2 regions of the Leucobacter sp. NPDC015123 genome follow, and region 1 is predicted to be linked to the other one. Evidence: riboswitches for the same ligand, from Rfam matches in the RefSeq annotation. Region 1 holds a riboswitch; the other holds the start of a gene.
The links. Region 1 has a riboswitch for thiamine pyrophosphate ahead of ACF07D_RS01200 (thiamine ABC transporter substrate binding subunit). Riboswitches for the same ligand answer to the same signal wherever they lie in the genome.
Positions count from the first base shown of each region.

Region 2: another riboswitch for thiamine pyrophosphate. It lies ahead of ACF07D_RS02740 (MTH1187 family thiamine-binding protein); the one in region 1 lies ahead of ACF07D_RS01200 (thiamine ABC transporter substrate binding subunit).

Region 1 covers NZ_JBIBVH010000001.1:279,789-283,845, forward strand. Annotated here, with positions in the region: gene ACF07D_RS01195 (ABC transporter permease) at 1-1,567, opposite strand, end outside; gene ACF07D_RS01200 (thiamine ABC transporter substrate binding subunit) at 1,599-2,702, opposite strand; TPP riboswitch at 2,700-2,809, opposite strand; gene ACF07D_RS01205 (DUF6350 family protein) at 2,816-4,057, opposite strand, start outside.
Region 2 covers NZ_JBIBVH010000001.1:594,041-598,097, reverse strand. Annotated here, with positions in the region: gene ACF07D_RS02755 (NADP-dependent oxidoreductase) at 1-773, opposite strand, end outside; gene ACF07D_RS02750 (DUF1304 domain-containing protein) at 812-1,201, opposite strand; gene ACF07D_RS02745 (TetR/AcrR family transcriptional regulator) at 1,317-1,910, shown strand; TPP riboswitch at 1,978-2,085, shown strand; gene ACF07D_RS02740 (MTH1187 family thiamine-binding protein) at 2,097-2,375, shown strand; gene ACF07D_RS02735 (ABC transporter permease) at 2,389-3,162, shown strand; gene ACF07D_RS02730 (ABC transporter substrate-binding protein) at 3,165-4,057, shown strand, end outside.

The sequences.
Region 1 (4,057 bases):
TCGCGGGGTCTGGGCTGCCGACGAGGGCCGCGATCGCGACTGGCAGCGTCTGCGCGTCGGGGCGCACGAGAAATGCTGTCGCCCCGAACTCCCCGAGCGACACGGCGAACGCGAATCCGAGCGCGAGGCCAGCCGACCGACCGAGCAGCGCGAAATCAATCGTGCGCAAGACGCGCAACGGTGAGGCCCCGAGCATCATTGCGGCCTCTCGGGTACGTGGATCAATCGATCTGAGTACGGGCGTGAGCGTGCGCACCACAAGCGGCAACGCGACGAGCGCCTGCGCGATCGGGATAAGCACGACTGAGGTGCGCAGGTCGAATCCAATTCCGAGCGGCTTGTGCATCGTGAGCAGCAGCCCGAACCCAAGTGTCACCGCAGAGATCCCGAGGGGAAGCATGATCGCTGCGTCGTAGACGGCGATGCCCCGGCGCAGCGCCGCTGAGCGAGGCCGTCGCGACACGATCAGCGAGACAAGCATCCCGAGCGTCACCGCGATGAGGGTCGCGACGCACGCGATCCCGAACGAGAGCAGCGCCGCGTCGACGACTGACCCGTGCAATGGCGAGCGCTCAGGCGGGTCGAAGAGTGCTCGATAGTTCGCGAACGAGATCCCGACACCCCGCGGCCCCTGGAGCGACCGCCACACGAGCGCACCGATCGGCAGCACGTGCAGCAGCAGCACTGTGACGCCGAACACCGCCAGCACTGGTGCGTCCGTTCTGCGCGGTGCGCGCACCTCGATGCGAACCTCCTGGGCACGTTCGTTTCGGCTCCGCAGCAGCGCCGAGGCGATGAGCGCGAGCGCTACAATCGCGAACTGCACAAGCGACAGCACGGCCGCTGAGCGCAGATCGAGAAACTGCACTGTGAGCCTGTATACCTCGGTCTCGATGTTCGCGAACTCGCGCCCGCCAAGAATCAGCACGACGCCAAACGAGGTCGCGCAGAACAGGAACACGAGCGCCCCGGCAGATGCGAGCGCCGGGCCGAGCGCGGGCAGCGTGACCGTGCAGAACACCCTCACCGGGCCTGCCCCGAGCGTGCGCGCTGCCTGCCCCTGGCGGGTGTCCAGCTGCGCCCAGTAGCCCCCGACTGTGCGCGCCACGACGGTGACGTTGAAGAATGCGAGCGCGAGCACGACGACCACGAGCGACCTGTCGAGGCCAAGCCAGTACAGGGCTCCCCCGGGCCCGAACAGTGCGGTGAACGCGACGCCGACGACGACGGCAGGCAGCACAAACGGCACTGTGAGTAGCGCCCTGAGCACCCCGCGCCCGCGGAACTCAAGGCGGTAGAGCACGTAGGCCGCGGGGACGCCGAGCAGGATCGCGACGACAGTCGCGAGGCTCGCCTGCACGAGCGTGTTCTGCAGCACCCGCCAGCTGCGTTCGAGCCCGAGCACCTCCGGGAGGCCGCCGAGGTCGAGCTGCCCGCCGCTCGTGAGACCCGTCGCGACGAGCGCGATGACAGGCCAGAGGAAGAAGACCCCGACGAAGAGCACAGGAATCGCCGCTGCGAACCCCCAAGCGAGGGGCCCGAGCGGGCGACGTGAGCGTGCACGCACCGCGACTTCCTCTGACCTGTATCGTGCTCTGTTAGAGCCCGACGGCGTCGCCGAGCGTCCGCAGCCAACCGTCGAGGCCCGCCTGGATCTCGGTTGCTGGCAGGTCGTGTGTCTGGCCCGACTCTGGCAGCGGCGCGAACTTCGCCCAGCTTGCGGGCAGCTCCACGTCTTCGTCGACAGGGTACATGTACATGTTGTCGGCGATGCCTGACTGGAACTCCTCAGAGAGCAGGTACTCAACGACGGCGCGCGCTCCGTCTGGGTTCTCGCCGCCCTTGAGCACGCCAGCGTATTCGACCTGCTGCGAGCAGGTGTCGAGCAGCGCCCTCGTATTCGATGCGCTCTCGTCGTCGTTCACAGTGAACGCTGGCGACGTCGAGTAGGAGACGACGATCGGCCTGGTGCCTGTCTCGCTCACGCCGGTGAACTCCGTGTTGTAGGCCTCGGTCCAGCCCTGCACGGTGCGGGCGCCGTTCGCTTCGAGGCGCTTCCAGTAGTCAACGAAGCCGTCCTCGCCGAACGCTGCAATCGTCGCGATCATGAACGAAGCGCCCGTGCTTGATGCCGTGGGATCGAGCAGCACGGTGAGGTCCTTGTAGGCGGGATCCGCGAGGTCGTCGAGCGTCTCCGGCTCTGCGATACCCTTCTCCGCGAACCACGCGGTGTCGATGTTTACGCATGTCGCCCCGCGGTCGATCGGCACGAGCGGCACGCTGCCCGATTCCGCACTTTCGGCATCGAGCTCGGTGGCGAGCAGGAGGCCGTCACCCTTCAGGAGACTTGCCGGAACCGGCAGCGCTACGTCGTTCTCGATCAGGCGGGAGGCGAGCGTATTGTCGACGCCAAAAAACGCGTCAGCAATCGGCGCCCCCTTTGTGAGCACAAGCTTGTTCGCGAGTTGGCCGCCGTCGCCAGCAGTGAGAACTTCGACGTCGTAGCCTGTCGCCGCGCTCGCGAGCTGTGAGAACTCGTCGCCGTCGACGAAGCTGTCATGGACGACGAGCGTGACCTTCGCCGAGTCGCCGTCTTCAGCGCTCGAATCCTGGCCCCCAGCGCAGCCAGTGAGGGCGAGCATGGCGGCGAGTGGGAGCGCGATAAGCGCAGCCAATGTGTAAGAGCGTGCACGTGTACGCATAACGAGAAGAGTCCTTCCTCCGCTGGCATGAACCAGATCAGGTTGAACGGTCGGAGCACGCGTGCTCCCTCTCAGCCCCGCGCGCCGGGACTCCCGTGGATTGCTCCCTCAGCCTAGCCCTTACGGCCGGGCCAGCGCCAGCCGGCTCGCTTCTCGTCGCCACCGCGGTCTGCGTCGAGATCGACGTTGTCCCAAGAGTAAGCCTCGACGAGGGCTTCCTCGTCGATTTGAGCGTCGACGGCTTCGCTCGCGGTCGCCTCCTCTGCGGGATGTGCGGTAACGGCTTCGACAGGTCCCGTCACCGCGTGCTGATCGAAGAGCTCGGCGTCTGGTTGGGGGACGTGCAGGCTACCCGGATCCGCGTCCGCTGAATCCACTCCCGCTGGATCGGCGTCGCGCGTATGCCACCATGCCCGGTCGCTAGCCGGCGCCAAGGCGCTGTCGCCCGGCATGCCTGGCGTACCCTTGAGGTCGGGCAGGATGTCGGTGTCAACATCGACATCGACATCGAGCTCAAGCGGCTCGGTGAGTTGATCGTCGACGCGGCTCCCCGCCGAGGCTCGCGCGTGCGGGACGAGTGGCGACACTGGCGCGAGCCGTTGCTCGTCCTCGACGGGATCTTCTTCTGACGCCGTCCTGGCAGGAGCCTGGCGCACTGTCGCTGGGTCGGGCTCTCCGCCGAGTGCAATCCCTCGATCAGGATCGGCAGCGGCCCCGTCGTCCCCAAGCCCGAGAAGCGCGGCGACCTCGCCTGGCCCTGCGACGACCCGCCGGGCGATATCGGCGCGCGCCGCGAGCGCACCAAGTAGGCAGCCAACCCCGAGCTCCGCGGCGGCAAGGCCCGCGGCCCGCCAGACGTCGGGTCCAACTTCTGCGAGCCGCCCCGGCCCGAGAGCGCCTGTCGCCGTCCAGTTAAGCAATGCGATGGTGAGCCCTGCGACGATCACGGCCCCTGCGATCTGAGCCCCCAGGCGTGCCATGGACTGGCGGCGCGCCACGTCGCCGAGCCCGATCCCAACTGCAAGCCCGAGGAGCACGAGGAGAAGCGGAGCGAGCACCGCGACGCTCCCCCACCCGTCAGGGATCGCAGCGAGCACCGGAATGCCTGGCATCGGGCCGAGCAGTTGCCCGAAGGGCGAAGCCGAGCTGCCGATACCGACGGCGAAGCCGGAGCCTGTCAGCCACGCACCGCTCCAGATCACGAACACGGGCAGCAGCGCGAGCTGCAGGAGAAACATCAGGATCGTGCCGGCCAGGTCGAGCTGCAGCGCCTCTGACGCGCCGATCACCAGCGCGAAACGGCCGAGCAGCGAAAACGTGAATCCGAGCGCGGCGATCCCGATGTATGCCGCGAC
Region 2 (4,057 bases), 310 kb from region 1:
CGTTCTGTTGCGTTGTAGGCCGCGATCGCCCCGCACAGCGCCAACCTGCCGCCGTCGTTCATCGCCGCGAGGGCGGCCTCGAGGTGGTCGCCGCCGACGTTGTCGAAGAACACGTCGACCCCGTCGGGTGCCGCAGCTGCAAGCTGCTTGCGAACCGGACCATCCTTGTAGTTGAACGCCGCGTCGTAGCCGTACTTCTCGGTCAAGAGCGCCACCTTTTCGGGGGAGCCGGCTGACCCGATGACCCTGCCGGCGCCGAGTAGTTTCGCGATCTGGCCTGCGGCGGTGCCGACCGCGCCGGCTGCGCCAGAGATGAAGACGGTGTCGCCCTCACGGAGGCCAGCGATGGTTGTGAGCCCGACGTACGCGGTGAGTCCGGTCATGCCGAGCATGTGCAGGTGGACCGAGAGCGGCACCCCGGCGATCTCGGGGAGCGCCCTGAACTTCGCCCCGTCGGCTTGAACGACGTCTGTCCAGCCATGCTGGTGCAGCACGGCTGTGCCGACTGGGAGCTCCTCGTTTGCCGACGCGATGACCCTGCCGACGGCCCCGCCAGCGATCACCGCGCCGAGCTCGTAGGGCGCGACGTAGCTGCGTGCGTCGCTCATGCGGCCGCGCATGTAGGGGTCGACTGATACGAACTCGTTGCGCACCCGCACCTCGCCGGGCGCGGGGTCGCCGTATTCGACTGTCGCGGTCTCGAAGTCTTCGTGGGCCGGCCAGCCGACCGGGCGGCGGGCGAGGCGGATCTGGGTGCTTGTTGCGTTGCTCATGTGTGCTCCTTGTGGGTGGGAAAGCGGGGTTGGACGGGCTAGTTGAGCAGCCCAATCGCGAGCGCGATGATCCCGAGCGCTGGCACGGTGCCCTGCTTCAGCGCGGCGCCGAGCTTGTCGGGCGAGGAGATTGCGAGGACGAGGCTCGCCGCGACCATTGAGCCCGCTCCGGTGAAGACGAGGGTCGCCCCAACGGGCAGGTTCCCGGCGGCGACGAATACGATGCCGAGCGCGACTGCCACCGCGAGAAATAGGTTGTAGAACCCCTGGTTGAACGCGAGGGCATGCTGCGCCTTCGCCTCTTCGACAGTGCCGGTGCCGAAGGTCTTGCGGGCTCGCTCGCTCGTCCAGGCCATGGATTCGAGGTAGAAGATGAACACGTGAATGAGTGCTGCGGCTCCGGTGAGCACAAGGCCGGCGATCACCATGATGTGACTCGTTTCTCTAACTGCGCGTCGGCGGCAGCCGGCGTTCGCGAAATACTGTATCGATCAGTACACTATAACGAGAGGGTCGATCACGCAATCATTCTGAGGAGACGGCATGGGGCGCACGCAGCAGTTCGACACCGCGGAGGTCGTGCGGGCCGCCCGTGAGGTGTTTTGGGTGAACGGCTACGAGGCAAGCTCCCTCCCAGCACTTGAAACGGCGACGGGCTTGAAGCGATCGAGCATCTATCACGCGTTCGGGTCGAAGCATGGCCTGTTCGAGGCAGTGATCGAGAGCTACTTGAACGAGGTGATCCGCCCACGGCTCGCTCCGCTCGTCGCCGCCGAGGTCGAAGCCGACGCGCTCGAGAACTACCTCACGGGGCTCCGCGCGGCGCTCTTGCGAACGGGCACGACCGCAGCGACGAGCGGTTGCCTCCTCGTGAATGCCGCGGGCGCACCGATCTCACAAGACGCGGCCGTCGCGAGCGTCATCGCAGCGTACAGGGCCGAGCTGAGTGCGGCCTTCGCAAACGGCGTCGCAGCGCGGTTCCCATCTCTGGCGAATGCGCAGGCAGATGTGCTGACCGCCGCGTGCACCGGCCTCGTAATCGCAGCCGTTGCGCTCGTGCGAGTGACGCCCGAGGCTGCTGTCGGAAGCGTCGACGCCGCGCTCGCTCTCATCGAAGAACGCGCGGTTCAGGGCTAGCGGCCGCCCGCGACACTCCGGCCTTGACCCGAGGCATACGTTCGTCGCTATGCTGAGGGTTCCAGTACACATCCGCTGGGGGGGCCCGAACGGGCTGAGATCTGCCGAATGAGGCGGACCACCCCAGGAACCTGATCTCGTTAACACGAGCGGAGGGAAGCGGTCACCATGTTGATCCATGTTCACGTGTCGCCCACACCAATGGGAGACGAAAACGGTCGATACAGCTGCGTCGAGGGCGCGATTCGCGTCATCGAGCAGAGCGGTCTCGAGTACGAGGTCGGCGCGCTCGGCACGACAGTTCAGGGTCCTGCGGAGCGCCTCTGGCCGCTCATGCGCGAGCTGCACGATGCGACGCTTCAGGCTGGTGCGGATCGCGTCATGACGCACTTTCGCATCCTCGAGGCAAAAGACGACGTCATCGAGGCATCGATGACCGAGCTCGCCGCCCGCATCACGCACTAGCGCGCAGGCCGCCGTGAGAACTCTCACGCGGCAGATCCTTCCCGCGCTCCTCGCCGTCGTAGGCCTGGTGCTCGCGTGGGGTCTGCTCGTGCGCCTCACCGACGCTCCTGCGTATCTCATTCCGTCGCCCATGAGCGTGTGGGCGGCGGGCTGGGGCGACAGGGAGCTGCTCAGCTCGCACCTGGCGGCGACGCTTAGGATCGCGCTTCTCGGGTTCGCGCTCGGGGCGCTCGGCGGCGTCGCGATCGGGATCCTGCTCGGGCTGTCTGCCACGCTACGGCGGGCGGCGGAACCGCTGCTCATCGCGAGTCAGGCGATTCCTCCGGTGGTGCTCGCGCCGATCCTGATCTCTGCGATGGGGTTCGGGGCGCTCCCGAAGGTCCTTGTCGTGGCGCTTGGGGCGTTCTTCCCGATCGCGATCAGCGCGAGCGCCGCGATGCGCGACGCCGACAGGTACCTCGTCGATCTGCTGCAATCGATGGGGGCGTCACCGCTCACCGTACTGCGTCGCGTACGGCTGCCGGGGGCGGTGCCCGCGATTGTCGCCGGAGCCAAGGTCGCCGCGAGCTACGTCGTGTTTAGCGCAATCATCGCCGAGTGGATGGGTTCGTCCGTCGGGCTCGGCGTCTACCTGCAACGTTCACAAGCGAGCTACAGGATGGACCAGCTGTTCGCCGCTGTCGGCGTCATCGCCGTGCTCGGCGTGCTGCTGTTCTGGCTCGCATCCCTGATCGGAGACACCGTGCTGTCGCGGTTCCGATCCACACTCAACAGAAAGGGCGTCTAGCCATGGCCGCTCCCTCCCAGACCACAGTCACACCTGCGGGCCGTGCCCGCCGTTCGGGCCTCGCCGCCGCCGCGCTCGCCGGCGCAGCTGCTGCCGCGCTCGCCTTGGTCGGATGCTCGGCCGCAGCGCCTGGCACCGGCGCACCCGCAGACGGGGCTCAGTCGCTGGGCTCCGGGACAGAGCTCACGCCCGTCACTCTCATGTTGAACTGGACGCCGAACGCTCACCACGCAGGGTTCTACTACGCCAAGGAACACGGGCTGTACGAGAAGGCAGGGCTCGACGTCGAGATTCTCGAACCCGGCGACGGCATCGGGGCCGCGGCCTCGGTGGCGGAAGGTCGTGCCGAATTTGGAATCTCGCAGGCCGAATCGCTGCTGCCCGCCCGCGCCGCAGGAATGGATCTTGAGGCGGTCGCGACGCTCCTGCCAGTGAACGACTCGGTGCTCATGGGCGTGAAGAGATCCGGCTTCTCCGACGACCCCGGCTCGCTCGCGGGCCTCACCTACGGCGGCTACGGGGGAGCGCTCGAGACCGAGATCATGTCGGCGCTCACGACATGCGGCGGCGGCAACCCCGCCGACGTGGAGTTCATCGAGATCGGCAACGTCGACTACCTCGCGGGGCTCGAACAGGGCAAGTTCGATGTGACGTGGGTGTTCGGGGGCTGGGACGCACTCCGGGCGCAGGCCGAAAATGACGACGTTGTCGTGCTTCCGATGGCCGCGCACGACGATTGTATTCCGAACTGGTACACGCCAGTGATCGTGGGAAACTCGGCGAACATGGCGCAGGAGCCAGAGACTGCGCGGGCGTTTCTTGCAGCAACGAGTCTCGGCTACGACGCGGTTGTAGCGGATCCGGCCGCTGGCGCCAAGGCGCTCCTCGCCGCGGC